DNA from 3 places in the Streptomyces sp. NBC_01707 genome. Region 3 is predicted to be linked to each of the others. Evidence: riboswitches for the same ligand, from Rfam matches in the RefSeq annotation. Region 3 holds a riboswitch; each other region holds the start of a gene.
The links. A riboswitch is a leader RNA that binds a small molecule or an ion and turns the genes downstream of it on or off. The one in region 3 is predicted to bind cyclic di-AMP.

Region 1 (9,589 bases), 3.2 Mb from region 3:
CGGCGGCGTGTTCCCGGAGTACGTCGAGCGCTCGCTCGGTCACCTCCACCGGGGTGTGCATCGCGGCACCGTCGAACTCCGCCACGATGAGGTCCCCGAGGACGTCACGTACTCGGGCGGCGGCCTCGGCCACCGCCGGGCCGGCCAGGAGCAGGACGCGGGAACAGCCGAGCCGCTCGACTTCGTCGCGGACCTGACCGACCGTTCCGGTGCCGAAGATGACCCGCGAGGGGTGGGAGGTGTGGACGAAGTTCCTCATCGCTTTCCGCCTTCGCGTGTGCCGTGGGTCCTTGGATGTCTGCCACCGAGTGTCGGGGCCGTGGACATCCGGTTTCCTGCACGTTTCGCGCGTATCTTCTGCCGGATCGGCGCGGCGCCATGGCCGTGAGGGGCCGCGGACGGGCTTGAGCCGCACCGGAAGGCGGTGCGCGGGCGCATGCGGTGGGGTGGGCAGGGGTGAATGCGGCGGCGCGGGACGCGGAATCGAAGGTCAGCAAGCCCGACGGAAGGCAGCAGGGGTCGTGCCCAGCTTGGCGCGCATCACGCGTGTCAGGTGCTCCTGATGGGAGAAGCCGCAGTGGGCGGCCAGGTCGGCGATGGGCAGCGTCGTGGTGCGCAGCAGCCGACGTGCGTGGTCCAGCCGCAGTTGGAGCAGGAACTGGTGGGGCGACTTACCCGTGCTGGCTCTGAACTGCCTGCTGAACTGGCTCGCGCTCAGACCGGTGGCCGAGGCCAGCTCGGCGACGGGCAGCGGCTCGGAGATCCGTGTCTCCATCAACTCACGTGCCGACATGAGCTGTCGGCTCGTCAGTCCTGACGACGCGCTCTCGCGGTCCACGGGTCGGCCGGCCGCGTGTGCCCGGGCGAGCCGAGCTGCGAGTGTGCCCACGAGGTGATCCACATAGGTACGGGCGGATGGCTCCCGGAGCCGCACGACGCCGTCCAGTGCCAGGACGAGTTGCTCGATCAGCGGATCGGAGCTGCCCAGCTCCTCGGCGAGTTCCACCGTCGCGCCCTCACCGTGCGCTTCCTGCAGGACCGAGTCGCTGAGATACAGGTGGACGGTGTCGAGTCCTCCTTGGAGTTCCACGTCCAGCGCGCGGCCCGCGGGGTGGAGGAAGATGCCCCCGGCCGGAATCAGCTGGGCCCGCATCGACCGGCTGATGCGACGCCGGACGGTCACCGGGCCGCCCAGGTGCAGGATCAAAAGGTGGGTGGGCGCAGCCTCGAATGTCGCGTGATACGGCTGTTCCCGCTGGGTGGAGACGTAGACGTGCTCCCAGCCCAGTCCTGAGCTGGTGCGCTCGGGGCTCACCCCTGGTCGGCGCAGGATGCCGGTGGTGTCGAGGAGTCCCAGCTCAGGCATGGTTTCGCCGGAGGTCGAAAGTCCCATGCGATTCTCCCGTGCGGTCCGCGCCGTATCACTTTTATTGAATGTTGGATCATTGTGATGTATTCCCCGCCGGGCCGCCAGCGCCTGCCCAGTGACCCGGTCGGCCCTCGGCGAGTGTCCGCCGAGTCGCGCAGGTCACCCGTCGGCGGTGGCCCGCCCGACCCGAGACCCGGCATCAGCGCCCCTGATCACCTCTCGCGTGCTGAGCCGCGTGTGCAGGCCGGCAACGGCAACAGGTGAGGGGTGGAGTGCGCCCCGCCCCTCACCTGGTCGACCTCCGGCCGGACCAGGTCGGCGCCACGCGGATCCGTGCGCTGTCCTGGAGTGCCCCGACCGTCGCTCAGCAGCTCACAGGCTTCGTCCAGGAGCACTCGAGGTCGGTACGCCCGGACTGCTCATCCCTGGCAGTGGGCGCATCGGTCGACGGCCGGTCGGACCGGGCCGCACCCTGCGGCTGCTGTGCGCCCTTCACGCTGTAGCCGGCGAGCGCCGCTCCGACCGCATCCTCGATGTCCTTGACCGAGCTCGCGACGTAGTTGTTGCTGACGAAGCTGAAGACGAGCTTCCGGCCGTCGGCGTCCGTGACATAGCCGGAGAGCCCCGACACGCCGGTCAGCGAACCGGTCTTGCCGTGCAGATTGCCCGCAGCCGAGGTCCCGCACATGCGGGAGCGCAGCGTTCCACCGGTCATCCGGTCGGACACGCAGGCGATCGGCAGGGCGTCGTACCACTCCTCGAACCACGGTTGATGGCGTGCGGCGACCAGCAGTTCGGCGAACTGCTCGGTGGACACCACGTCCATCCTCGACAGGCCGGAGCCGTCCATCTGACGCAGGTCGGAGGGGTCCAGTCCGAGGGTACGCAGGTGGTCGGCGATCGCCGACAGCCCGGCCGACCAGGTGCCGCTGCCCTTCACCTCGTATCCGATGGTCTTGACCAGCACCTCGGCATGGTTGTTGTTGGACAGCTTCAGAAACGGCGTCAGCAGGTCCTTCAGCGGCATCGACGGATGGGAGGCCAGAGTGGAGGCACCTTGCGGAACGGCCTTGCCCAGCACCGTCCCTCGGGTCACCTTCACTCCGTGTGCGGCCAGCGCGTCCGCGAAGACGGCGGCCGCGTATCCGGTGGGTTCCCAGACACTGGTCCATGACGTGGCGGGTGTGCTCTCGACGGGGATCTTGCCGCTGACCACGATGGTGTTGCTGCCGTGCGTGCGATCGACGGTGATCGCACGACTTCCACCGGCGGCGACCGTGGTGGCACGGTTGTCGATGTGGACGTAGTCGTTCGACGGGGTGACCTTCACCCTGGGCGCATCGCCGGGCGCGGAGCCCGGGGTCACCGAGAGGAGCACGGTGCCCGCGTCGTAGTCGGTGTCCGGGGCCACCGTCAGCGGAGAGATCTGCGACGAGTAATAGGCGGACTCGTCGTCGGACGCCCAGGACGCGCCGAGCCGGCTGCTGTCGAACCGGGTGTCGTCGGCGACCAGTCGGCCGGTGATCCGGCGGATTCCCGATGCGGCGACCGTGGCGGCCAGTCGGTCGTAGTCCTCGGCCAGCATCGTGGGGTCGCCGGTGCCGCGAAGATAAAGATCACCCTGGACCACGGACCCGTGGCGGGAACCGTCCGCGAGTACATCGGTGCTGTAGCGGTAGTCGGGACCGAGCAGCGCCATGGCCGCGGTCGACGTCAGAAGCTTGGTACTGGATGCGGGTACCAGACGGCCGCCGCCGTTGCGTTGATAGAGCGTCTGCCCGGTTTCGGCGTCGCTGACGACGACTCCGACCTGGGCGCCGTCCAGCCGGGTGTCGCTGAGAATGTGGTCGAGGGTCTGCGACAGGCCGGGCACCGGGGAGTCCGCCCCGGCCGGGACTCCTGAGGTGGCGGTGAGAGCCAGGCTCGCGGCGACGGCCCAGAGCAAGGCCCGATGGCGGAATCTTCGATGAATCGTTGGCATGCGCATGGAAAGAGATCATCAGGCATCTGGATCCTCGGCGGAAGGGGTACGTCGTTCGGATCTGGGGGCAACCGGGCCGGGGGGCCAAGGGTTGGCGGTGGGGTCGGAGTCGTACTCCTGTCCGCAACCGGTACGGCTTTCTGTTTGCATCGAACATGGTGGATCTGGAGGGCATCTGATCAGAGTTCAGGTGACATCGGCTGATTCAATCGATTCGGAATGGAACGTGTCCCGACTCCGTCACGAGGCGCCTGATGCGCAACGTAATTCTTGCCGGGCCGATTCGATTGCGAGGGCCGCGCAAGGTGGTGACACATCAGATGTCGATGGGTGCACGCGAGCTCATACCGACGTGCGGGGGACGACTCGACATGACGTTTCGTGCGATGAATCGGTCGAGTTGGGCAGGATTGTGGGTGGCAGGAATGGAGCGATGGAATGTTCGCCCTCGACTCCGTTGCCCCTTCTCCTCTTCCAGCGATCGCAGTATCAACGTAAGGCGACGAGCGGGGCGTTGCCCCATTTCTCCGGAGGAGGCGTGCGCACCACTGGTTCCGACGCTCAGGACGAGGCCGGATTCGCATGAGCAGCCGAGGATTTGACTGTCGTCAACGGCTGTTCCGCAAGGATGAGCAATGGGCTCGCCGCATTGCTTCGGCCTGCCGTGTGACCGATTCCTGAATCCTCCCCGAACCGGACGGGTCCGAGGGGTACTCGTTTGAAGAGGGCGAAGAGAGGGCGCGTGCGGGGCGCGCCCGCATCGCCGAGAGGCTGGAGAAGATCTATCCGGCAGCCTTCGGAGGCTACGTCGGGTTCATCCGGCCCGACCGTCTCGGCCGCCGGCTGAGCGATGGCGATCATGCCGCGTACCGTCCGGACGGCCGGTACGCGGCAAGGCGGTGGCCGGGCGACGATCGCGCGGCGAGAGCGGCACGGTGATCAGCGCCGCGGGCTCTCCATCGCCACGACTTCCCTCGTGCTGCCGGACGGTCCCGGGAGGTCGGCGGGCATCTCTGCGCACTGTGGCGGCCGCGCCGACGGCGTACGGCACCTCCTGCGCCCGCCGGGACCGCCGTTCTGCGCCCGCCGGGACCGCCGTTCTGCGCCCGCCGGGACCGCCGTTCTGCGCCCGCCGGGACCGCCGTTCTGCCTGCGCCTGCGCGCCCGGGCCGGTGGGCGACCACTGGTGCGCCGCGGCTGGCGGAGCACGTCACGCGCGCTGCGGCATCCGCTCTCACCTCACGCGGAGGACGGCTTTCCCGACGAGTCGAAGGCCCCTCACCCGCCCACCGATGTCTTAAATGTCGGAATTTTGGCAATCGAGGGGAATGGCGGCCTTTGCTGATGAATGCATGACTCGCACGACTCGAGCTCTGCCTGCCGGGCAAATCGCCCTTTTCGGGCCTAGTGGCGAGAGTCACTTTCCGGGCCCGCGGATGCGACGGCGTACCGCTCGGTTCCCTGCCACGCCAAGAAATTTGGCTTCGCGGGCGGGTGTGGAGTGCGGATAATTCCCCGACTCGATCTTGTAAATGAATTGTGATCGAAAAGTGGGGGCTTGTTCAGGTCGGAGTTTCTCGCTTACGGTCACCGTCAATCCGGATGGAACGCCTAATCCTGCCGCCATCCGGTAATCCGACCACTCACGTACGGCAGGAGCGGGGGACCCAGGTAAGCAGCCGATCCGGTTTCTGGAACGGCTAGGGGTGAAGTCGTATTCCCATACGGCCAGGCAACTCCAGCCTGAACCCGACAGCTCACCTCGTAGGCGACGGAGAGGAATGCGCCATGCCCGCAACGGGTAACCACCGTCGTCGTAAGTCCGGTTCGCTGACTCGCGGTTTCATCACCGTGACCGCGGGCGGAGCCGCTCTCGCACTTCCTGTGATCGGTGCGACCACTGCTTCGGCAGCGCCGGTGCAGTCCGTCGCCACCGTCGCAAAGACCGTGGCGCCCGCTGCGGCCCCTGCCAAGGGAATTGCCGCCGCGAAGGCCACGCCCTCCGTCTATTCCGTGATAGCCGGTGACACGCTTTACAAGATCGCCGTCGGGCACGCGGTGAGTGGCGGCTGGCAGCAGCTGTACCAGGACAATCGCGAGGTCATCGGAGCCGACCCCGCCGTGATCCACCCGGGCATGAAGCTGACCATCGGCGCCAAGGCCGCGGCGCCTGCCGAGACCAAGCCGGCCGCGAGCCCTTCCACTCCTGCCCCCGCCGGGACCGTGACGTACACGAACGACCTCGACGGCTGGATCAAGGAGTCGCTGGCCGTCATGGCGCAGCACGGCATCCCCGGCAGCTACGACGGTATCCACCGCAACATCATCCGCGAGTCGTCGGGCAACCCCAAGGCCATCAACAACTGGGACTCGAACGCCGCCAAGGGCACGCCGTCCAAGGGGCTCCTGCAGGTCATCGACCCCACGTTCAAGGCCTACCACGTGTCCGGTACGTCGATGGACATCTACGACCCGGTCGCCAACATCACGGCTGCGTGCAACTACGCCGCGGCCAAGTACGGTTCGATCGACAACGTGTTCGGGGCGTACTGACACCCGGTCGTGTTGATGCCGGTCGAGGTGTGACGGGTGGCGAGGGTCCGACAGGGCCTCGCCACCCGTTCCCGTTCTCTGCCCGATCGGGGGCATGGCCCGGTTACGACCGAAACTCCGGTGTCGTCGTGGTGATCCCGGGAGGCGCCTCCGGGGCGGGACCCGGTCTGCTTGCTCAAGACGGTCCGTGGTGTCGAAGATCGTCTGCAGGTCGTCCCGCGATGCTTCGTCGGCGGGGCGATCGCGAACTGGTGGCCGGGGCGGGCCGACTGTGCGCTGATGCATGGCGTGCCCCGGTCGGGCGCAAGTTACTCAAGGGTATGTAGTGACTTGCCACGCAAACGGCAGTAGAACCAGTTTCACTCTGTCGAGAGTGAGGCGTGTCACATGAGTGACTCTACCATGCATGATGAAGGCCCCAAGGGCGTTTCCCGTCGAAGATTCCTCACAGGAACTGGTTCTATTTTAGGCGCCGTGGCCCTCGCGGGTCACAGCACCCCGGCTCAGGCCGGGGCCGGCTCCGCAGCCGCTCCGATCGACTCCGGGGCCCATGTCCCGGCCCTCGTGATCGGCACCGGGTACGGCGGATCCGTCGCCGCTCTGCGTCTCGCCCAGTCGGGCGTCGACGTGCACATGATCGAAATGGGCATGGCCTGGGACACCGCCGGCCCGGACGGCAAGATCTTCGCCAACACGACCTCCCCGGACAGTCGGTCGTACTGGCTGCGCACCAGGACCAAGCAGCCGCTCAGCAACTTCCTCGGCTTCCCCATCGACAAGGACGTCACCCGCAGCACGGGGATCCTCGACGCCGAGGAGTTCAGCGGGATCACGGTGTACCAGGGCCGCGGCGTCGGTGGCGGCTCGCTGGTCAACGGTGGCATGGCCGTCACCCCCAAGCGGGAGAACTTCGGAGCCGTACTCCCGTCGGTGGACGCCGACGAGATGTACGGGATCTACTATCCGCGCGCCAATGCCGGCCTCGGCGTCGGCACCATCGATCCCGCCTGGTTCGAGACCGCTGCCTGCTACCAGTACGCCCGGGTCGGGCGTAAGCACGCCCAGCGTGCCGGCTTCCCGTTCGTCTTCGTGCCCACGGTGTACGACTGGGACTACATGAAGCAGGAAGAGGCCGGAACCGTACCCAGGTCGGCGCTGGCCGGCGAGATCCTGTACGGCAACAACTACGGCAAGAAGTCGCTGCAGAAGACGTACATCGACCGGATCAGGGCCACCGGCAGGGTCGTCATCTCGCCGCTGCACAAGGTCACTTCGGTCGCACCGGCGACAGGTGGCGGCTACACGGTGGTCATCGACCAGCTCGACACCCGCGGTGCCACCACGGCCACCAAGACGGTGACTGCGGACCGGGTGTTCTTCGCGGCCGGCAGCGTGGGCACCAGCAAGCTGCTGGTCAAGCTGAAGGCCACCGGCGCGCTCCCTGGACTGAACAGCGAGATCGGCAAAGGGTGGGGTGACAACGGCAACGTCATGTGCGGCCGGGCCAACCACCTGTGGGACCCGACCGGAAGCCTCCAGGCTTCCATCCCCACAGGGGGTATCGACAACTGGGCCGCCGGTGGCGCGTTCGCCGAGGTCGCCCCGCTGCCCACCGGGATCGAGACGTTCGCCTCCTTCTACCTGTCCATCACCAAGAACCCGAACCGGGCCGAGTTCGCCTGGAACGCGGCGACCGGCAAGGTCGACCTGAACTGGCAGACCGCCTGGAAGCAACCGTCCATCGACGCCGCCAGGACGATCTTCGACAGGATCAACCAGAAGGAGGGGACGATCTACCGGACCGATCTCTTCGGTACCTACAAGATCTGGGGCGACCACCTCACGTACCACCCGCTCGGGGGCGCGGTGCTGAACCGGGCCACCGACAACTACGGCCGCCTGCACGGCTACTCCGGCCTGTACGCCATCGACGGCTCGCTGATCCCCGGCAACACCAGCGTCAATCCGTTCGTCACCATCACCGCGCTCGCCGAACGGAACATCGAGAAGATCATCGCCACCGACCTGTGACGATCAACGGCCGGGCAGCGCGCACACGGTGTCGAGGCCCAGCACATGGTTGAGCCGACCGAACGCCAGCCATGATCCGATGCTCATGCTCAGCTCCACGACCTCGAGCTGGCTGTAGTGCGCGCTCATCCGGGACCAGAACGCCTCGTCGAGGTTGTGGTGATCGAGGGCGTACCGCTCGGCGTATTCGGCGGCCAACCGGGTCCGGTCGTCGAAGACGTCGGTGGTCCGCCACTGGGTCACCGCGTCGGCGAAATCCTCCTCGACCTTCACACCGTCCCGTTCGGTCCGCCAGTCGAGACAGAAGGCGCACCCGTTGATCTGGGCGATCCGCAACCGCGCGGCTTCGAACTCGCGCAGTCCCAGGGTCGTATGGGCGTACACCGCCAGCGAGAAGTTCGATGCGGCGATCCCGATCCCGGGCACCATCTCGCCCCACACGTACTCGATCGCGTCCTTGCCCTCGGGGATGTCGATGTTCACGGTTGTCTCCTTCCGAGCCTGCCGACTGCGGGGCGCAGCGGGACGTCCAGCGCGTCGTAGAGTCCTGGTTCCGCGTTCACGAGCCAGTCGATGGCGCTCACGAGCCGGCCGACCGCGGTGGCGTTCCCGCCCGCGGATCTGTTCTCGCCCTCGTCGGTGGCCTCGACCGTGACCTCGATGCGCGGGCGGCCCTCGATGATCACTCGATGCGCGCCGTCGCCGTCGGGCGGTGTCGGCCAGTCCGGTGCGCACGAGGGGTGAATGCGCGTGATGTGCTCGATGACGATGCGGGGTTCGCCGCCGACGATGCCCTGCACTTCGAACCGCACCGCGCCCTGGGTGCCGGCCTCGAACGTGCCCATGGTCCTGGTGCTCACCGTGGCATCGAGCGGGCGCCGGTCCAACGTCTCCCGGATGTCGTCGAGTTCGGCTCCCAGAGCCCTGGCCATCAGCCGTATCTGCCCGCCCCACACCATGGTCGGGACGGTCGGTGCGAGCATCAGCGGCTCGTAATCCATCGGCTGGCCCATGCCGACCAGGTACCGGACCGATTCCTCCTGCTCGTAGGTGGAGTAGTCGAAGATCTCCTGACAGCGGATCACGTCCACGGAGGTGCCGAGTCCACTGATCAGCAAGGGGAGTACGTCATTGCCCCAGCCGGGGTCGACACCGGAGACGAACAGTGAGCCGCCACCGTCCGCGATGGCGGCCAGCACCGGATCCCGCAGCTCCGGCGGGGCGCTCAGCTGGTCGTACAGGGCGTACAGCGCGGGGGTGACGACAACGGCCCCCGCCCGGATCGCCCTGTTGATGTCGGCGAGGGCGTCGTCGGGGCGGATGTCGCCGGACGCGGCGTACACCACGGCCCGGGGGCCGGTGGCCAGCACGGCACCGATGTCGTCGTCAGCCACGACCCCCAGCGGACGACCGAGCCCACCGAGCTCGCCCGCGTCACGTCCCACCTTGTCCGGGTTGTGGACGAGCACGGCCGTGAGCTCGAGCGCCGGATGTGCCTCGACAGCGCGGATCGCGGCGCGGCCGACATTGCCCGTGCCCCAGACCACCGTGGAAATCATGCGCGGAGGGTAGCGAGAGGGCCTGTCACTTCCTAGTGCCGTGACGCGACGAGTTTGCCGGGCGGGGACAAGGGAGTCGGCCGCACCGGGACGCGG
Region 2 (9,589 bases), 3.4 Mb from region 3:
GATCGTGCGCGCCGGCACGTTCGAAGGTGCCGAGGCCGACGGCTGGATGTACCAGCAGGCCGGTGGCTCCGGCCGGGCGATGCAGGCGCTGCGCGTCCGCGTGCCGTACGGCGCGCAGGGCGATCTCGTACGCGTTCATCCGGGCGAGGAATGGCTGTACGTCCTCGCCGGGCGGCTGCGGGTGAGTCTCGGTGACACCGTGCACGATCTCGATCCCGGGGACAGCGCCCACTTCGACTCGCTGACCCCGCACCGGATCGCCGCCGTCGGCCCCGAGGGATCCGAGCTCCTCTTCGTCCACACCCTGCTCCAGAGCCCCGCCGCCGAGCTGTGCCTCGGCAGCGGGATCCACCGCCGCTGAGACCGGTCCGTCCGGTCGCCAGAGAGGACTGTCATGTCCGATTCAGAGAACTTCGATCCGCTCAGCCCGGCCAGGCCCAAGAACTACGACCCGCAGGAGCGGAAGTTTCCGCGCGGCGTGGTGATCCGGCTGATCGCCTATCTTGTCGCCGGACACGTCTTCGCGGCCTTCCTCTACCTCCTCTTCGCGGTGGCCGGCAAGGGCTGACCGGCCGGCCACCACCGCCGGGAGATCCGGTTACGCCTCGTCGAGCAGCCGTCCGCGCAGCCGCTCCAGCGTCTGCGGAGTGAGCTTCAGCCCGTCGGCGAGATAGCGGTCGGTGCTGCCCCAGGTCTCCTCGATGGTGGTGAACGCCTGGGCGAGATATTCGGCGCGGGCGTCGAAGAGCGGGCTGAGCAGCTCCATCACCTCGGGCGACATCCCGGTCGCCGAGGTGTCGCTGCGGCGCACCTTGTACCGGCGGTGCAGCTCGTTGGACTTCAGGTAGTCGGCCTCGACGGCCTCGCGCTCGACCCCGACGGCGAGCAGCGCCACCGCGATCGAGATCCCGGCCCGGTCCTTGCCCGCCGCACAGTGCATCAGCGCGGGGACGCTGTCCTCGGCCAGCGCGTGCAGGACCCGGCTGTGCTCGGCGGTGCGGTCCCTGACGATCGCCCGGTACGAGGCGGTCATCCGGGCCGCTCCCTTGCCGTCGGCGAGGATGTCGCGCAGCTGCTCGATGTTGCCGTCGCGGACCATCCGCCAGAACTCGGCGCCGTCGGCCGGGTCGGAGAGCGGGATGCTCACATTCCGTACACCCGGCAGCTCCACGTCCAGGCCGTCCAGCTTGTGGTCGGCCGCATTCCGGAAGTCGAAGATCGTGTGCAGCCCGAGACCGCCGAGGAACGCCGCGTCCTCGGCGGTGGCGTGCGCGAGGTGACCGCTGCGGAAGAGTCGTCCGTACCTCACCCGGCGTCCGTCGACGGTGGGCAGACCGCCCACGTCACGGAAGTTGCGCACGCCCGACAGCTCGGGTTCCGTCGACGGGATCTGCGGCACCTGCTGCGTCACGGTGTCTCCTGGAATGTCTGGCGTCGGCGCTGCTCGCCGGCGAGGTCACTCCCGCGACGATACGACATCGGTCCCTCGGACAATCATCTCGGCCGTTCTCGCCCCCGACGCAGGTGAATTCCCCCTGCGCGGGCGTTGCCCGGCCACCCGTCGGAGCTTGATGATGTGCGGAACTGTGCGAATGTGGGGATGACATGATCGAGACTGGTGACACGGGTCGGACCTGGCTGCTGACCGGGGCGACCGGCAGCTATGCGCTGCATCTCACCGACCGGGACGAACTGCTGCATCTGCACTGGGGGCCGCGCATCTCCCTCGCGGCCGCCGAGGCCCTCGCCGCCGCACCGGCCCTGCCCTTCCGCGGCTTCGAGTCACAGCTGGACGGTCGCGAGGAGTACCCGGTGGAGGGTGGCCCCCGGTTCGTCCGGCCCGCGCTCTCGGTACGGACCCCCGAGGTCCGCGGCACCGAATGGGCCTACGCCGAGGCGGCGGTGGACGGCGACGAACTGCGCATCGCGTTCTCCGACCCCGTACAGCAGCTCGCGCTGACGCTGCACTACCGGATGCGGGACGACTCCGATGTGGTCGAGCGCTGGGCCACCGTCCGCCACGCAGGCCCCGACGGACCGCCGCTGGAGCTGCTGCGGGCCGACGCTGCCGCCTGGGCACTGCCCGCCCGCGACGGCTGGCGCCTCAGTCATCTGCACGGGCGGTGGGCGGCCGAGACGCAGCTGGTGCGGTCGGAGCTGACGTACGGCGAGAAGGTCCTCTCCAGCAGGCGCGGTCACACCGGGCACCAGTTTCTGCCCTGGGTCGCGCTCGACGCGGACGGCGCCGCCACCGAGGAGGTCGGCGAGGTGTACGGCTGCGCGCTCGCCTGGTCCGGCTCGTGGCGGATCGCCGTGCAGCAGCTTCCCGACGGGCTCGTGCAGATCACCGGCGGAGCCGGCTACGACGACTCGGGTCTGCTGCGGCTCGCACCGGGGGAGACGTACACCACACCGGTGTTCGCCGGACTGTGGAGCGCCGAAGGGTTCGGCGGGGCGAGCCGGGCCTGGCACGCCTGGCAGCTGGCTCACGTCGTTCCGGACGCCGAGAGCCTGCGGCCGGTGCTCTACAACTCCTGGGAGGCCACCGGCTTCGACATCGCGGAGGACCAGCAGCGTGCCCTGGCCGTGCGCGCCGCAGCGATGGGTGTCGAACTGTTCGTCGTGGACGACGCGTGGTTCGGGCAGCGCACCAGCGACCGGGCGGGACTCGGCGACTGGACCCCGAACCCCGAGCGCTTCCCCGGCGGACTGAAGCCGCTCGCCGACGAAGTGCACGCGCTCGGCATGCAGTTCGGCATCTGGGTCGAACCGGAGATGGTGAACGCCGACAGTGACCTGTATCGCGCGCACCCTGACTGGGTGCAGCACTTTCCCGGCCGGACCCGGACGGAGTTCCGTCATCAGCTGGTGCTCAATCTGGCCCGGACCGATGTGCGGAACCATCTGTGGGAACAGCTCGACTCACTGCTTTCCAGCGCCCCGATCGACTATGTGAAATGGGACTTCAACCGCTGCTTCACCGATGCGGGGTGGCCGGGCGAGGAGTATCCGCAGAAGCTCTGGATCGAGCATGTGGATGCGCTGTACGCGCTGATCGACCGGCTGCGGGCGGCTCACCCCGGTGTCGCTTTCGAGTCCTGCTCGGGCGGCGGTGGCAGGATCGATCTGGGCATCCTCGCCCGTACCGACCAGGTGTGGACCTCCGACAACACCGACCCGCTGGACCGGCTCGCCATCCAGGAGGGCTTCGGGCAGATCCATCCGGCTCGAGTGATGGCCGCCTGGGTGACCGACAGTCCGAATGTCCAGCTCAACGGCAGGGTGAGCTCGCTGCGCTTCCGGTTCGTGAGCGCGATGGCCGGGGTGCTCGGGGTCGGCGGAGACCTCACCGAGTGGAGCGACGAGGAGCTGGCCGAGGCCCGGGGCTGGGTGGACCTGTACAAGGAGATCCGCCCGGTGGTGCAGCACGGTGCGCTGTACCGGCTGCGTGCGCCGCGTGGCGGGCTCGGCGCCGTGCAGTACACACGCGGTGACGAGACCGTCGTGCTCATGTGGCTGGAGACACAGAGGTACGGGGAGCTGCCGCCGGTCCTGCGGCTGCGTGGGCTCGACCCCACGGCGACCTACACCTGTTCGGACACCGGGGCCGTCCACCACGGTTCCGTGCTGCTGCATCAGGGGCTGCACACCGGCCTGCGGGGGGATCTGGACGCGAAGGTGCTGAGGCTCCGCCGCGGATGATGTTCATGACATGTCCGTATTGAGGCATTTAGTCGAACATGCCCTGATTCAGCGGTAGATGAGGGGCCTTTCGTGAGCGGGATCATATCTGTGACGGTGTGTGCTGGTGCGGGGGGCGGGGATTCCGTGCACCGCGCGGAAAGCCAAGATCCTTAATCCACGGAGTGTGACCGGAATTCCGCGCCGATTTCCTGGCGCGGATTCCGGCACGCAACCGATGGCTTGTTCTGCTCGTCCTCACTCGTTTACGGTCACCGTCAATCCGGACGGACCGCCTAATCCTGCCGCCGACCGGAATTCGCATCCACTCATCGTGTGGCAGGAGCGGGGGAACCAGGTAAGCCGCCGACCGGAGAAATCCGGCCGGCTCGGGGTGAAGTCGCACCTCATGCGACCGGGCATCTCCAGCCCGAACCCGACAGCTCACCTCGTAGGCGCCGGAGAGGAAATTCTTCATGCCCATATCGGGTAAGCACCGTCGTCCGAAGTCCAGCACCATCGCTCGTGGCGTTGCCGCCGTCGGCGCCGGCGGGGCCGTCATCGCCCTCCCGCTGCTCGGTGCCACCGGTGCCCACGCCGCGGAGCAGGCCGCCCCCGCCGCGCACTCCGCCGCCGCTCCGGCCGCCCCGGTCGCGAAGAAGCAGTCCGAGACCCGGACGTACTCCGTCGTCGCCGGCGACTACCTGTCGAAGATCGCCTCCGACAACAAGGTCGAGGGTGGCTGGGAGAAGCTGTACCAGGACAACCGTGAGGTCATCGGCGGCAACCCGAGCCTGATCCACCCGGGCATGAAGCTGACCCTCGGCGGCCCTGCCGCGGCCACCGGCACCACGCCGGCCGCCCCGGCTCCGTCGAAGGCTCCGGCGGTCACCAAGCCCGCGCCCGCCCAGAGCAGCAGCTCCGGCTACGTCGCCCCGGTTCCGGGCAAGCACACCACCAACTACCGTGCCTCCGGTGCCAACTGGTCCAGTGGCAGCCACACCGGCATCGACTTCCCGGTCTCCACCGGCACCAGCGTGAAGGCGATCACCTCCGGCACCGTCGTCACTGCCGGCTGGGGTGGCGCGTACGGCAACGAGGTCGTCGTCAAGCACGCCGACGGCCACTACTCGCAGTACGGCCACCTGTCCGCGCTCTCCGTCTCGGTGGGTCAGACCCTCTCGACCGGCCAGCAGATCGGCCTCTCCGGTGCCACCGGCAACGTCACCGGCCCGCACCTCCACTTCGAGGTCCGCACCGGTCCCGCGTACGGCTCGGACATCGACCCTGTCGCCTTCCTGGCGTCGCACGGAATCTCCGTCTGATCTGATCCGATCAGGCCTGATCCGAACGGCTTGTTGAAGGGGCGGTGCGCGGCGGCGCACCGCCCCTTCGCTTATTCCCTCTTTACCAAAACCTGACCGGGTGGTCTATCTCACCTCCCGTCAACCCCTTATTACGGTCGCGTAGGTCACATTCGGCAGTGCAGGATGTGCCCTTGTGGCAGACGATTCGAGAAAAAATCAACGTGGCGTCAACAACCGGCATGGCGCCATCGGGTCGTACGCAGCGATTGGCGACAGCTTCACCGAGGGGGTCGGTGACCCCGGCCCGGACGGAACCTTCGTCGGCTGGGCGGACCGTTTCGCCGTACTCCTCGCGGACCAGCTCCCCGACCCCGACGCGGCGACGAACACCGGTTCCGCCGGTTCGGCTCACGGGAACTTCCGTTACGCCAATCTCGCCGTACGCGGACGCCTCCTCGACCAGATAGTCGAGGAACAGGTGCCGCGCGCCAAGCAGCTCGCCCCCGACCTGGTGAGCTTCTGCGCGGGCGGCAATGACATCATCCGGCCCGGCACCGACCCCGACGACGTGGCCGAGCGGTTCGAGCGCGCGGTCGCCGACCTGACACGGTCGGTCGGCACCGTCATGGTCACGACCGGCTTCGACACCCGCGGCGTTCCCGTACTGCGCCATCTGCGCGGCAAGATCGCCACCTACACCGCCCATGTGCGGTCCATCGCCGACCGCTACGACTGCCCGGTCCTCGACCTGTGGTCGCTGCGGTCCGTGCAGGACAGGCGCGCCTGGGACGACGACCGGCTCCACCTGTCGGCCGAGGGACACACCCGGGTCGCGCTGCGCGCCGCCCAGGTCCTCGGCCTCGATGTGCCGGCCGACCCCGACCAGGAGTGGCCGCCGCAGGCACAGCGCGGCACGCTCGAGGTACGGCGCGACGACATCCACTGGGCCCGCGAATATCTGGTGCCCTGGATCGGGCGGCGGCTGCGCGGCGAGTCCTCCGGTGACCACGTCGAGGCGAAGCGCCCCGACCTGTTGCCGCTGTGACCGGCGCGGTGTCCTCTTCGGCCGGACGGGCGCGCTCGCAGCGACCCGTCCGGTTCGATCAGGCTCGTCCGCCGACCGGGAACAACGGCAGCAACGCTTGATCCCGGTGAGCCGGTACGCCCGCCGGCTCGGCCGGTATGCGTTCCAGCACCCCGCCCGCGAAGACGTCGTACAGCGGCAGCGTCTCCAGATGCACATATCCGATGTGGCAGTCGCACACGGCGAGCGGACAGGCCCGCGGGCCCAACGCCCGCCGATAGCTGCCGTCGTAGAGATTGCCGAGCTCGGCCGGGACGAAGTGGCAGCGGCGCACCGTACCGTCCCCGTCCACCGAGATGACCGACTCGCCGGTCCGGCAGGGCATCCCGGCCGAGCGATGCGGATCCCGGCTGTACGGGAAGAGGGGGTCGAGGGACGTCCAGCGGTCCGCCTCCTCGTCCGTGTAGCTACGCCCCTCGGCCGCGTTGACCCAGAGATAGACCTCGCCGGGCAGGTCGGCACGGAGCCGTCGAGCCTCGTCGAGATGCTCGTCGAGACCCACCACGCCGACGCTGTACCGGACACCGAGGCCGGTCAGCTCCCGGCACTTCGCGAGGAAGCGGTCGTACGGCGTCTGTCCCGGGTGGTACGTGCACCACAGCGCGATCCTGTCGCGGGTGGACTCACCCGCTTCGGCCAGCCACCGCGTGCGGCCGCTGAGATTGGTCTGGATCGCGACCCGGCCGATGTGCGGCAGCTGTGCCAGCTCGACCAGCGCCCGGCGGTACCAGGAGCGGACCAGCCCCTCGCCCCAGGGCGTGAACAGCACCGAGATCCGGTCGCCGGTCCGTGCCGCCGCCCAGGCGGTGAACCGCTCCAGCGCGGCACGGTCCGCACGCAGCTGTTCCGGACTGTCGCGCCGCTTGGCGAACGGGCAGTACGGGCAGTCGTAGTCGCACGACGCCAGCGGACCGCGGTACAGGATCGTCAGGTCCATGGGCGCGCTCACTTCAGTTCGTACGCGGCCATCGCGGCCCGTACGGCTGGGGAGAACAGCTCGGGACCCAGCGCGTCGGAATGCGCGAGGCCTTCGGGCGACAGCCGCAGCAGCCCGGTCGCACCGGCGGCGCCGTCCAGCCAGCCGCGCGCCTCGAACCGGTCCAGCTCGGCGCGGAAGTCGTCGCCGGGCAAGGTGCCGAACCGTTCGTGGTACTCGCCCGGTCGCAGCCCCTGGGCCTGGAGCAGCGACTGCAGGAGATGGCGTCTGCGCGCCTCGTCGCCGTCGACGTGGCGACCCACTTCGGCGCGGGAGAAGTCCTCGGTGGCGGTGTAGTCGTCGATGATCGTCCGCACCTCACGCATCTCCACCGCGTAGTCGAACGAGTAATGCAGCCGTGTGGTGTACGAACGGGCGCCACAGCCCAGACCGATCATGCCGTCCGTCTGGCACGCGTAGTCGGCGGGGCCCTCCTGCGGGGCGTCGGTGCGGCGGAACATCCGCATCGACACCTGCTCGTAGCCGTGGGCGAGAAGATGGTCCCGGCCCGCCCGGTACAGCCGCAGCCGCTGCTCGTCCCACGCGGCGTCCGCCGCGGCCTCGACGTCGGCGCCGTACCGGCCCAGCCCGGTCAGCGGGCGCACGTACAGCGGATAGAGGTAGAGCTCCTCCGGCTGCCAGCCGAGCGCGGCGTCCAGCGAGGTGCGCCAACTGTCCTCCGTCTGCCCGTCGATGCCGTAGATCAGGTCGATGTTCAGGACCGGGATGCGCACGTCACGGATCCGGCCGAGGGCGGCTTCCACATCGGCCCGGCGCTGCGGACGGACCGCCGCGCGGGCTTCGGCGTCGATGAAGCTCTGTACGCCGATGCTGATCCTGGTCGTCCCGCGGTCGGCGAGGACGGCCAGCCGGTCGGCCGTCGCGGTCGACGGCGACGTCTCGACCGACAGCGGTACGGAGCGCAGGTCGGCACCCATCCGCTGCTCCGCGATGTCGCAGAGCCGGTCCAGTTCGGCGGCGGTCAGAAAGGTGGGGGTGCCGCCGCCGAACGCCGCGGCGGCGAACCGTACCGGCGCCTCGTCCCCCAGCGCGTCCCGGACGGCGGTGGCCTGTCTCTCCAGCGCGTCGAGGTAGCGGGTCGTCAGCTCATCGGGAGCGCCGATCCGGGTGAAGAGGTTGCAGAAGCCGCAGCGGACCTCGCAGAACGGTATGTGGAGATAGAGCGACAGCGCGTCCTTGCGCTCGGCCGCCCACAGCTCGCGCAGCACGGGCCGCCCGGTGGGGTGTGAGTCGAGTTTCCCGTACGCAGTCTTGTGCGGATAGGCGTAGACATAGCTCTGATACGGGCGGATGGTGGGCTGACTCGTCAGCATGCGGTGGCCCCCGGTTCGAGGAAGAAGTGCGCGTACGGAACGGTCCATACGGACTCGTGGCCGAGCCGGTGACCGGTGTAGCCGTCGTCCCCGTACGCCGTGCCGTGGTCGGAGCAGACGATGGCGAAGCAACGGCGGCGGCTGCTCGCGGCGGCGAAGAGCCGGCCGATGTGCGCGTCGACGTACTCCAGGGCGGCGGCATGCGTGGCGCGGGAGTCACCCGCCTCCGGGGTGGCGCCCGGCCGGTGGAACCAGTTGGGCTGGTGCAGCGCAGCCACGTTGACGAAGAGGAACAGCCGCTGTTCGGCCGGAAGCCGGGCGACGACCTGCTCGGCCCGGGTCACCTGGGCCTCGAAGGAAGTGGGTGACGCAACCCCGAACTCCGGTTCCCAGTGGCTCTCCTGGAACATGTCCGGCAGAACCGAACCGAGCGGGCCCTGCCGGTTGAAGAATCCGACGCCACCGATGCACACCGTGCGGTAGCCGGCCCCGGCGAGAGCGGACACCAGATCGGGGGTGTCGAAGACAAAAGTACGGGAAGCCGTGGTCTCACTGCCCGCGAAGCGCGCCGCGAACAGCCGCGGATGCGGGCCGGGCGCGGCGGGCGTCGGCAGGAAGCCCGCGAAGATCGCCTGGTGGGAGGCGTATGTGAAGCTGCCGGGAGCATGCCGCTTCTCCCAGACCCCGCCCGGCAGATGGCGGGCCAGATGCGGGATGCGGCCGGCGGCGGCGAGCTCCGCCGCCACGTCGTACCGCAGGGTGTCGAGCGTGATCAGCAACAGGTCGTGGCTGCCCACGATCCCGCTCATGTCCGGGTTCCGGGCGTCGGTGGGGGACCGGCCGGTATCAGGCGCTGGTGGTTGCACGGTGGTTCCTTGCTCTGTTCAGTACGGCGGCGACCTGCGCCGCATAGGTGTCCAGGCCCTCGGCGCCACTGCCCGGCAGGCCGGTCAGGCGTGGCAGCAGATCGCCGAACGCGTTGACCTCGCCGACGGCGAACCGCCGCCAGCCCGTCGCGGGCAGCAGATCGACGGCCACGCACAGCGTCTCCGGGAAGCAGGCGGCGGCCCTCTCGCACACGGCGAGGACCTCGGCCCAGCTGCCGCCCGCCGCCCGGACGGCCACGCGGACCTCGTCGAGATCTCCGCGCTCCCCGCCGAGGTGAAGATTGGTCATGGGGGAGCGGCTGGTCCGTACGACGGCATGG
Region 3 (9,589 bases):
CCGCCCAGGCCGGACCGCTGGCCCAGGCCAGGGCGTCGCAGGAGGTCATCGAGGAGCAGACGGCTCTGGCCGAACGGCAGGCCGGGCTGGCCGCACAGCGGCTGGAGGCGGAGGTCAGGCGTCCGGCGGACGCCGAGGCGTACCGTCAGCGCACGCTCGCCGAGGCCGCCCGTGACCGGGCGAAGTTCCAGGCCGACGGCAGCGCGTACACCGAACGGACCCTGGCCCAGGCGCAGGCCGACGCCAACACCGCCCGCGCCGCCTCGCTCCGGGACGGCAACCAGGAACTGATCGCGGCCAACCGCATCGTGGAGAACCTGCCGGCGCTGGCCGACGCGGCCGCCCGCGGGATGAAGGGGGCCAACCTGACCGTGCTCAACGGAACCAGCGGGGTCAATGAGATGGCGGCGGGTGTGGTGGGCCAGGGGCTGGCCATTCTCCAATCGCTCCAGCGCAGCGCGAGCGCGGGGAAACCGGCGGTCGACGCGAAGCGGGCGCCGCGCATCACCGACTCGAACTGACCCGGGCAGGGCCGGGGCGGGAAAGGTGCGGGAAGGGCGTCGGGGGCCGTTCGGTCGGGCAGCCATTTCATGGGTGGTCAGCAGTCCGTTCCTGATGGCGTAGAGTTGTGTTCACCGACGCGGGGTGGAGCAGCTCGGTAGCTCGCTGGGCTCATAACCCAGAGGTCGCAGGTTCAAATCCTGTCCCCGCTACTGAAGAGTCAGGCCCGGCATGCATTGAGCGTGCCGGGCCTGACTCGTGTTTTCCGTCCCCCCTTCGGCCGATGAGGAGTCGCCGCGCGGCGGCGCCCCGGCAAGCCTGGGAAGCAGGCCCATGTCCGCAGCCGGGCGCGTGCAGGTCAGGACAGCCGTGCGTGCACGGGGCAGGAGACCACAGGGCGCACGGCCCAGGACAGCACCGGGCGCGCCGGGCAGGAGACCACAGGTGGGGATGGCGAGGAAGCTGCTCGGGGGGCGGGTCAGGGGGCGGGCCATGGTGCGCGGCTGGGCCTGGTGGTTCGTCCGTGCGCTGCCGCTTCTGATGATCGTCGGCGGACTCGTCTTCGACTACCTCAGCCCACCGCCCTTCACCGCCGTGCCGATGTTCGTGGCCGCTCCGCTGATCGCCGCACCGTTCTTCTCTCCGGTCAGCACCGTCCTCACGGGCGTCGCCGCGATTTGCTCGATCCTCTCGCTGCGGTTGCCCAGTGGCGGTCTGCTGCACGTCGTGCCGTTCATCGAGCTCGTCACCGTGATCACGGTCGCGATCCTTGCGGTCGTCATCAACAGGGTCGTACGGCGCAGCACCGAGCAGCTGGCTTCGGCGCGGGTCATCGCGGAGACCGCCATGCGGGCCGTGCTGCCGACGCCGTCCGAGCGGATCGGAGGGCTCCATGTCGCCGCGCGGTACGAGGCCGCCCAGGCGGACGAATTCGTCGGCGGTGACCTGTTCGCCGTGGCGGAGAGCTCGTACGGGGTACGGCTCGTGGTCGGGGACGTGCGGGGCAAGGGGCTCGAAGCGGTCGGGACGGTGGCGGTGGTCATCGGCGCGTTCCGGGAGGCCGCCGAGCAGGAGGATTCGCTGGAGGGCGTGGCGCGGAGGCTGGAGCGGGCGCTGGCGCGGGAGGGGGCGAGGCAGGGCGGCATCGATCCGGTCGAGGGGTTCGTCACCGCCGTGCTCGCCGAGGTCCCGCCCGGCGGGGCCGAGGTGCGCATCGTCAACCGCGGCCACCCCGAGCCGCTGCTGCTCCGCCCCGACGGCTCACTGGACGTGTTGGTCCCGACGGTGCCCGCGCTGCCGCTCGGCATGGACCTGGGGGTGTGGACGGACCGGGCCGACGTATGGGAGCTGGACGCCGGGATGACGCTGCTCGCGTACACGGACGGACTCTCCGAGGCGCGCGACGCCCAAGGGGTCTTCTACGATCCGGCGGCCCGGCTGCGCGGGCGGATCTTTCCCGGGCCCGAGGAGCTGCTGTCCGCGCTGGTCGACGACGTACGGCTGCACACCGGCGGCCGATCCACCGACGACATGGCGCTGCTCGCGGTCGCACGTCCCGCCCGGAGGCAGCCGGATCGGCGCAGGACTGTGAAGATCGTGGGCCGGGATGCGAGTGAGGAAGGGCTGAGTCGGTGAAGGGCTTCGCAGGGCGATGCCACGGTGCGTAATCGAAAGGCCTCGCTCCGCATAACATTTGACGCAACGTCAGAAACCGGGTAGTGGCTGAGTGGCGATCAACTCGCCCGTTTCCGCCCGATTGTGTCCCGTAAAGTCCAGGCCAAAGGCGTTAACGATCAGTCGGAACGGCTTGGAATCGGACCCGTCCGTCTATTAACGTTCGATAACGCAGCGCGGTTGTCCCAGCCGCCGTCAGTGGCGGCACCGTGCGCGAGCGCCGAATTCCGCAAGGGAACCGGGGAACCACCTACATGGGGTGAATCGGACACCTGTGTCTCGTGAGAGGCAGAGGGATCCGTAGGAGACCTTCCTGCTCCGAACCCGTCAGCTAACCCGGTAGGCGAGAAGGAAGGAAAGGAGTGCGCCCCCGTGGCGTCCAACAAGCCTGCCCCCGAAGCCCCCTCCCGGTTCGGCTCCGACTTCACGACCGAGCAGCGAACCGATTTCGGCGCCGAGTTCACCACTGAGTTCGCGACCGACGGTTTCGGTGAGACCGACCGGGCGTGGGAGGAATGGAACCCCACCGAGGAGTCCGTCCGCCCCGTACGCGGCAGGCACCGCGTCGTCAAGCAGCGCAACGGGCTCGCCCGCAGCTCCACGGTGCTCGGAGTCGGTGTCATCGCGGCCGTGGGAGCGGGTGGCATGGCCACCGCGCAGAGCAAGCCGCCGGTCTCCATCTCCCTTCCCGACTCTCTCGCGGACAACCTCCCCGACGCCAAGTCCCTTCCCGGCGTGGGCGCCCTGTTCTCCGACGGGTCCGTGACCGACCAGGCGAAGTCCGCGGTTGCGACCGCCCCGCTCACCAGTGCCGGCATCACCACCGCCGAGGCCGAGCAGGGCACCACCGACGCCGGCGAGGCGCTGCGCGCCCGCATCCTCCAGCAGGCCGAGCAGCAGCAGAACGCCGCCGAAGCGGAGATCAAGGCCGCTGAGGAGAAGGCCGCTGCGGAGAAGGCCGCCGCCGAGGCCAAGGCGAAGCAGGACGTCGCCGAGGCCAAGGCCGCCGCCGACAAGAAGAAGGCGGAGGAAGCGGCGAAGGCGAAGGCCGAGGCCGCACGGCTTGCCAAGCTCGCCGCCTCCTACGCCATCCCCACCTCCTCGTACACGATCACCTCGACCTTCGGCGAAGCCGGTTCGATGTGGTCCTCCGGCTACCACACCGGCCTCGACTTCGCGGCGCCGACCGGCACCCCGATCAAGGCCGTCCACACCGGCACCGTCAAGTCGGCGGGCTGGTCCGGTTCGTACGGCTACCGCACGGTCCTGGAGCTCGAGGACGGTACGGAACTGTGGTTCTGCCACCAGTCGTCGATCGACGTCACCGTCGGCCAGAAGGTCACCACCGGCGAGACCATCGGCCGTGTCGGAGCCACCGGCAACGTGACCGGACCCCACCTCCACCTGGAGGTCCACACCCCGGACGGCACCGGCATCGACCCGATGGCCTGGCTGCGCGACAAGGGCCTCACCGTCTGAACCCGCGCCGGTTCTCCGGCCCCTCGTACCCGGCAGTCCTGACGCTCCCCCCCGACGTCAGGGCTGCCGGTCTGCTGTCACCCGGTCCTTGGGACCCCATGCGGATGCGCCTGCACCCCCTTTCCCCCCCGGTACGGAATAGCGGGCGCGGCGGAGTCCGTTGATCCACTCATGACTTCTCTTCGTAAGCTCGGCTCTTCCGACCTCCAGGTCTTCCCGCTCGCCCTCGGTGGCAACGTCTTCGGCTGGACCGCCGACGAGGCGCAGTCGTTCGCCGTACTGGACGCGTACGTCGCGGCGGGCGGCAACTTCCTGGACACCGCGGACGCGTACTCCGCGTGGATCCCCGGCAACGAGGGCGGCGAGTCGGAGACGGTCATCGGCAAGTGGCTCGCCGCACGCTCCAACCGTTCCGACATCGTCGTCGCCACCAAGGTCGGCGCCCACCCCGCGTACAAGGGGCTCTCCGCCACCACCATCAAGGCCGCGGCCGAGGAGTCGCTGCGCCGGCTGGGCACCGACCACATCGACCTCTACTACACGCACTTCGACGACGAGACCGTCCCGGTCGAGGAGATCATCACCGCCCTCGACCAGCTGGTGAAGGACGGCAAGGTGCGCGAGATCGCCGCGTCCAACATCAGCCCGGAGCGGCTCCAGGCGTCCCTGGACTTCTCCGAGCGCGAGGGGCTCGCCCGATACGTCGCCCTGCAGCCGCACTACAACCTCGTCTCCCGCGACACGTACGAGGGCGAGCTCCAGGAGACGGCCGCCCGCGCCGGTCTCGCCGCCGTCCCGTACTTCGCCCTGGCCGCGGGCTTCCTCACCGGCAAGTACCGTCCGGGTGCGTCGGTGGAGAGCGCGCGGGCCGAGAAGGCCGGTCAGCACCTGGCCTCGGAGCGCGGACAGAAGGTCCTGGCGGCACTCGACAAGGTCGCCGAGGAGCGCGGCGCCGAGGTCGCGACCGTCGCCCTGGCCTGGCTCGCCGCCCGTCCGACCGTCGCCGCGCCGATCGCCTCGGCCCGTACGGTCGAGCAGGTGCCCGCCCTGGTGGCCGTGGCCGACCTTCAGCTGACCGAACAGGAACTGGCGGAGCTCACCGAGGCGTCGGCCTGAGACCTCACCGGGAGCGCGGGGGCGGGACGTTGCCGTACGGCGGCCGGGCATACGGCTGTTGGGCGTGGGGTGCCAGATACGGGTTCGGGAGGTAGCCGCCGTACTGCGGGTGCGGGGCCGGCCCCGCAGGTATGTACCGGGGGCGCAGGCGGCCCGTCGCCTGCGCCGCGTACGTCAGCGCGGGTCCTGCCACCTCCCTGCGCTGCCAGAGGTGGTGCAGCAGCTCCAGCTCGCGCGCCACGAAGTCCGGGTCCGCGGCCCCGCGGCGGGCCTGACGGCGCAGGAACGCCAGCGACGTCGCGAACGACTCGTACTCTGCGACCGCACGGGCCGCCGCTCTGCCGCGCGCCCTGGCCTGCGCCTTGGCATGACTGCGGACCTGCGCCACGACCCTGTTGCTGCCGTACGCTGGCGAGTGGGCCGGTGGCGGGCCGGGCACGGGACAGCCGTAGCCGGGGCTCGTGTACGGCGCTCCGTACGGGGTGCTGTACGCGTTCGTGCTTCCGCAGGCACTCGCGTGCCGGTGGCGCGCCATGTCCCGGGCCATGCCGCGGGCCCGCATCGAGGAGAGCGCGAGCGGCTCGGCCGGGGTGAGCCAGCCGGCCGCCGCATAGACGGGCAGCTCGGTGGCCAGGGTCCGCAGCTCCCGCTGGCGCGACCAGATCACCAGCCAGGTGACCAGCCCGAAGACCGGGACCATGAACGCCCCGTACACGACATAGAAGCCGTACGGACCGAACGACCCCGAGCCGTTCCACAGGGCGTGCATGCCCATCGCGAGGATCAGCCCGAGCAGGGGCAGCAGGATCCGGCGGATGCGGTGGCGACGTGCGCAGAGCGCGGCGAATCCGAAGCCCAGGCCGGTCAGCACGGTGAAGAGGGGATGCGCGAACGGCGTCATCACGGCACGTACGAAGAACGTCGCGGCCGTCACCGACGCGAAGCCCGACGTGCCGATCTGCTGGTCCTCGCCGAAGGCATTGCCCAGATAGAGGATGTTCTCGGTGAAGGCGAAGCCCGTCGCGGTGAAGCCCGCGATGACGACGCCGTCGAGGATGCCGCTGAAGTGGCGCCTCCGGAAGAGGAAGATCAGCAGGAGGGCCGCGGCCTTCGCGCTCTCCTCGACCACCGGTGCTATCACCGTGGCGCCGAGAGTGTCCGCGCCCGCCGGGTCGGCGGTGGCCGTCGCGATCCAGCGGGTCGCGAACGAATTCGCGATGATGGCGACCAGGGCGGCGGCGCACGCACCCCAGGCGAAAGCGAACAGCAGATTCCGCCAGGACCACGGCTCGACCCGGTCCAGCCAGCGGAACGCCGCCATCAGCAGCGGTACCGGCAGTACGGCGAGGCCCAGACCGACCAGGAACCCCTCCGTACCCGTCTGATCGCGGACCAGGGCGAGGATCACCAGTCCGCAGAGAGCCAGCACCGTGAAGACCGCACCGGCACGGAACGTCTTGCTCCGCCAGACCAGGCCGACCCGGCGCGGCCGGTAGCGCCACTGGCCCCGCTCCGGGACGGCCGCCAGGATCTCGCCGACCCGCTGCTCCTGGAGAAGCGGGACGGCCGGCTGCGACTGCTTCTGCTGCACAGACCCGTCGGACACCCGATGACCCTAACGAGCGGGACCGACAACTGACCATGGGGCGACGGGGGACGCGCACCGACCCCGTAGGGAAATCCGCAGTTCAGCGGCTCAGTGGCGGGTGAACAGCAGGTCGTGCACGACATGGCCCTTGTCCAGGCCCTGTCCCTCGAACCGGGTCAGCGGCCGGAACGCGGGCCGCGGTGCGTAGCCGCCGTCCGCCTGGGTGTTCTCGAAGCGGGGGTGCGCGGTCAGCACCTCCAGCATCTGCTCGGCGTACGGCTCCCAGTCGGTCGCACAGTGCAGCACGGCCCCCGGCTTCAGCCGCTGCGCCACCAGATCGAGGAACTCCGGCTGGATCAGCCGCCGCTTGTGGTGGCGCTTCTTGGGCCACGGGTCGGGGAAGTACACCCGCAGCCCGTCGAGCGAGTCCGGCGGCAGCATCTCGCGCAGCAGGATGATCGCGTCACCGTTGGCGACCCGGATGTTGGACAGTCCGTTCCGGTCCGCGAGACCGAGCAGGTTGCCCTGGCCCGGTGTGTGCACATCGACGGCGAGTATGCCGGTACCCAGGTCGTCGGCCGCCATCTGCGCGGTGGCCTCACCCATCCCGAAGCCGATCTCCAGCACGACCGGGAGCCCGTCGAACAGCTCCGGCAGGTCGAGGACCGACTGTCCGTCGATGTCCAGACCCCACTTCGGCCAGAGCCGCTGCAGAGCGTCCTCCTGGCCGGGTGTGACACGGCTGCGGCGCGGCTGGAAACTACGGATCCGGCGCTCGTGGTGCGAACCGGCCGGATCGGCGGCGGGCCCGCCGGGGAAGCGCGGCTCCTGACGCAGCCTGCGCTGCCGCTCGAAGGCGGCGGCACGCAGATCGTGGGACTCGTCGGTCTCGGGGGCGGGATTCAAGGACTCAGACACAATGCCCCGATTCTACGGCGGGCGGCTTCCATCCTGTCCCGCGTGCCCGGAGCAGCGCCCTGCGTGCCACCTCCCGCCCGATGGGCAGCGAGGCCGTGGCGGCGGGCGACGGAGCGTTCAGCACGTGCACGGTGTGCGGGGCCTCGCGGATCAGGAAGTCGTCCACCAGCGTGCCGTCGCGCAGCACCGCCTGGGCCCTGACGCCGGCCGCGGCGGGACGCAGATCGTCCTCGGTGACCTCGGGCAGCAGCCGCCGCACCGCCGCCGTGAACGCGCGCTTCGACAGCGAACGGTGCACCTCTCCCGCCCCGTACCGCCAGTGCCTGCGCGCGATCCGCCAGGAGCCGGGCCAGGCCAGCGTGTCCATGAGCTCGTTCGGGCGTACGACCGGCCAGCCGTACCCCTCGCGGGCCAGCGCCGGCACCGCGTTCGGCCCGACGTGGACGCTGCCGTCGTGGCCCCGGGTCAGATGCACCCCGAGGAACGGGAACGCCGGGTCGGGGACCGGGTAGACCAGGCCGCGCACCAGCTCCGGCCTGGCCAGCTCGTAGTACTCCCCGCGGAAGGGCACGATCCGCATGCCCGGGTCGTCGCCCGCGAGGAGCGCCACCCGGTCGCTCTGCAGCCCCGCGCAGTTGACCAGGACCCGTGCCCGCACCACCCGTCCGTCCGCCGTCCGCACCGCCACACCCCACGGGCGGCGGTCGATCGCCGTGACCTCCGCCCCGAACCGGATCAGCCCACCCGCGCCACGCACCTCGGCCGCGAACCGCTCGGTCACCGCCTTGAAGTCGCACACCCCGGTCGTCCCGACCCGGATCGCCGCGAGCCCGCGCACCTGCGGCTCGTACTCCGTGATCTGCGCAGGTCCCAGCTCCCGCACCGGCAGCCCGTGATTCCGGCCGCGCTGCACCAGCGCGTGCAGCCGGGGCAGCTCGGACCGTTCGGTCGCGACGATCAGCTTGCCGGTCACCGCATGCGGAATGCCGTGCTCCGCGCAGAAGTCGACCATCTCCGCGGCGCCGCGGACCGCATAGCGGGCCTTCAGCGAGCCAGGACGGTAGTAGATACCGCTGTGGATCACGCCGCTGTTGCGCCCCGTCTGATGGCGCGCCGGGCCCCATTCCTTCTCCAGCACCGTCACCCGCGTGCCCGGAGCGGTCCGCGTGATCGCATACGCCGTCGACAGGCCGACGATCCCGCCGCCGATCACCAGCACATCGCAGTCGTACGCCGCGTGCGTCATCATCACGCCACCTCCCACCCCGATAGTGCACTGACCCACTGACAACGCACTCAAACCACCGGAGCCCAGCGTGGCGCCGAGATTTCGGCCGGCGGCCGCCTGCGCGTCGCCCGGAGGACTCCGCGAAGGCATCCGAGGAGGCGGGCGCCGCCCGGGGGTGGCCGCTACGCGGGCGCCACCAGCAGCGGTCGCGCCCGCTCACGCAGCTCGGCGACGCGCGGCTCGTCCCCGTACGGTTCGAGGCGATGCAGCAGGTCCCGTACGTACTCGGTGGTCCGCGCCGACGAGATGCGGCCGGCCACCTCCACCGCCCGGGTGCCCGCCGCGCACGCCGCGTCGAGGTTGCCCGACTCCAGCTCGGCGACGGCCGAGACCACCAGCCGCAGCCCGTGCGAGCGGACGAACTCCTCGGTGGGCCGGGACAGCGCCTGTTCGGTGAAGCGCCGCACCTGCCGGGGTGCCTTCAGATCGCGGTAGCACTCCGCGGCGTCGGCGGCGAACCTGTCGTACGAGTAGAAGCCCAGCCACGACGGGTCCGCGTCGCCGTCCCGGGACCGCTCCAGCCAGCTCTCGGCGGCCTTGAGCGCCGCCCCTGCGGCCGGTGCGTCGCTCGCCTTCGCGTGGGCCCGCGCCTCGACCAGGCGGAAGAAACTCATGGTGCGGGCGGTGGCGAGCCCGCGGTTGCGTTCGACGGCGGCCTGCGCAAGGTCGACCCCCTCGTCGGCGAAGCCGCGATAGGTCGCCTGCAGTGACATCGAGGCGAGGACATAGCCGCCGAGCGGTACGTCGGCGGCGGCCCGGGCCAGCCGCAGCGCCTGGATGTAGTACCGCTGCGCGGCTTCCTGCTGGCCGGTGTCGAATGCCATCCACCCGGCGAGTCTGGTCAGCTCGGCGGCGGCGCCGAAGAGCGCCCGGCCCACCTCGTCGCTGTACGAACCGAGGAGCAGTGGCGCCGCGTCCACCCGTAAGCACTCCGGGACCATGGAGGAGCGCCAGTCGCCGCCGCCGTACTTGGAGTCCCAGCGGCGCGCGTCCTGGGCCGCCTCGCGCAGCTTGGTCACGTCGCT

Region 1: another riboswitch for cyclic di-AMP. It lies ahead of OG963_RS38595 (transglycosylase SLT domain-containing protein); the one in region 3 lies ahead of OG963_RS24475 (M23 family metallopeptidase).
Region 2: another riboswitch for cyclic di-AMP. It lies ahead of OG963_RS09360 (LysM peptidoglycan-binding domain-containing M23 family metallopeptidase); the one in region 3 lies ahead of OG963_RS24475 (M23 family metallopeptidase).

What each region holds. Positions count from the first base shown of each region.
Region 1 covers NZ_CP109190.1:8,622,121-8,631,709, forward strand. The annotation lists gene OG963_RS38580 (maleylacetate reductase and hydroxyquinol 1,2-dioxygenase domain-containing protein) at 1-259, opposite strand, end outside; gene OG963_RS38585 (AraC family transcriptional regulator) at 491-1,393, opposite strand; gene dacB (D-alanyl-D-alanine carboxypeptidase/D-alanyl-D-alanine-endopeptidase) at 1,734-3,356, opposite strand; cyclic di-AMP (ydaO/yuaA leader) riboswitch at 4,949-5,134, shown strand; gene OG963_RS38595 (transglycosylase SLT domain-containing protein) at 5,139-5,903, shown strand; gene OG963_RS38600 (GMC oxidoreductase) at 6,291-7,934, shown strand; gene OG963_RS38605 (carboxymuconolactone decarboxylase family protein) at 7,938-8,417, opposite strand; gene OG963_RS38610 (dihydrodipicolinate reductase) at 8,414-9,493, opposite strand.
Region 2 covers NZ_CP109190.1:2,045,480-2,055,068, reverse strand. The annotation lists gene OG963_RS09380 (helix-turn-helix domain-containing protein) at 1-361, shown strand, start outside; gene OG963_RS09375 (DUF6126 family protein) at 395-568, shown strand; gene OG963_RS09370 (tyrosine-protein phosphatase) at 599-1,411, opposite strand; gene OG963_RS09365 (alpha-galactosidase) at 1,606-3,702, shown strand; cyclic di-AMP (ydaO/yuaA leader) riboswitch at 3,998-4,154, shown strand; gene OG963_RS09360 (LysM peptidoglycan-binding domain-containing M23 family metallopeptidase) at 4,158-5,006, shown strand; gene OG963_RS09355 (SGNH/GDSL hydrolase family protein) at 5,182-6,033, shown strand; gene OG963_RS09350 (STM4011 family radical SAM protein) at 6,092-7,009, opposite strand; gene OG963_RS09345 (STM4012 family radical SAM protein) at 7,018-8,382, opposite strand; gene OG963_RS09340 (STM4013/SEN3800 family hydrolase) at 8,376-9,191, opposite strand; gene OG963_RS09335 (STM4014 family protein) at 9,229-9,589, opposite strand, start outside.
Region 3 covers NZ_CP109190.1:5,429,615-5,439,203, forward strand. The annotation lists gene OG963_RS24460 (flotillin family protein) at 1-521, shown strand, start outside; tRNA gene OG963_RS24465 (tRNA-Met) at 640-713, shown strand; gene OG963_RS24470 (PP2C family protein-serine/threonine phosphatase) at 994-2,136, shown strand; cyclic di-AMP (ydaO/yuaA leader) riboswitch at 2,384-2,536, shown strand; gene OG963_RS24475 (M23 family metallopeptidase) at 2,548-3,654, shown strand; gene OG963_RS24480 (aldo/keto reductase) at 3,826-4,770, shown strand; gene OG963_RS24485 (PrsW family intramembrane metalloprotease) at 4,775-6,376, opposite strand; gene trmB (tRNA (guanosine(46)-N7)-methyltransferase TrmB) at 6,467-7,276, opposite strand; gene lhgO (L-2-hydroxyglutarate oxidase) at 7,269-8,525, opposite strand; gene OG963_RS24500 (sporulation protein) at 8,687-9,589, opposite strand, start outside.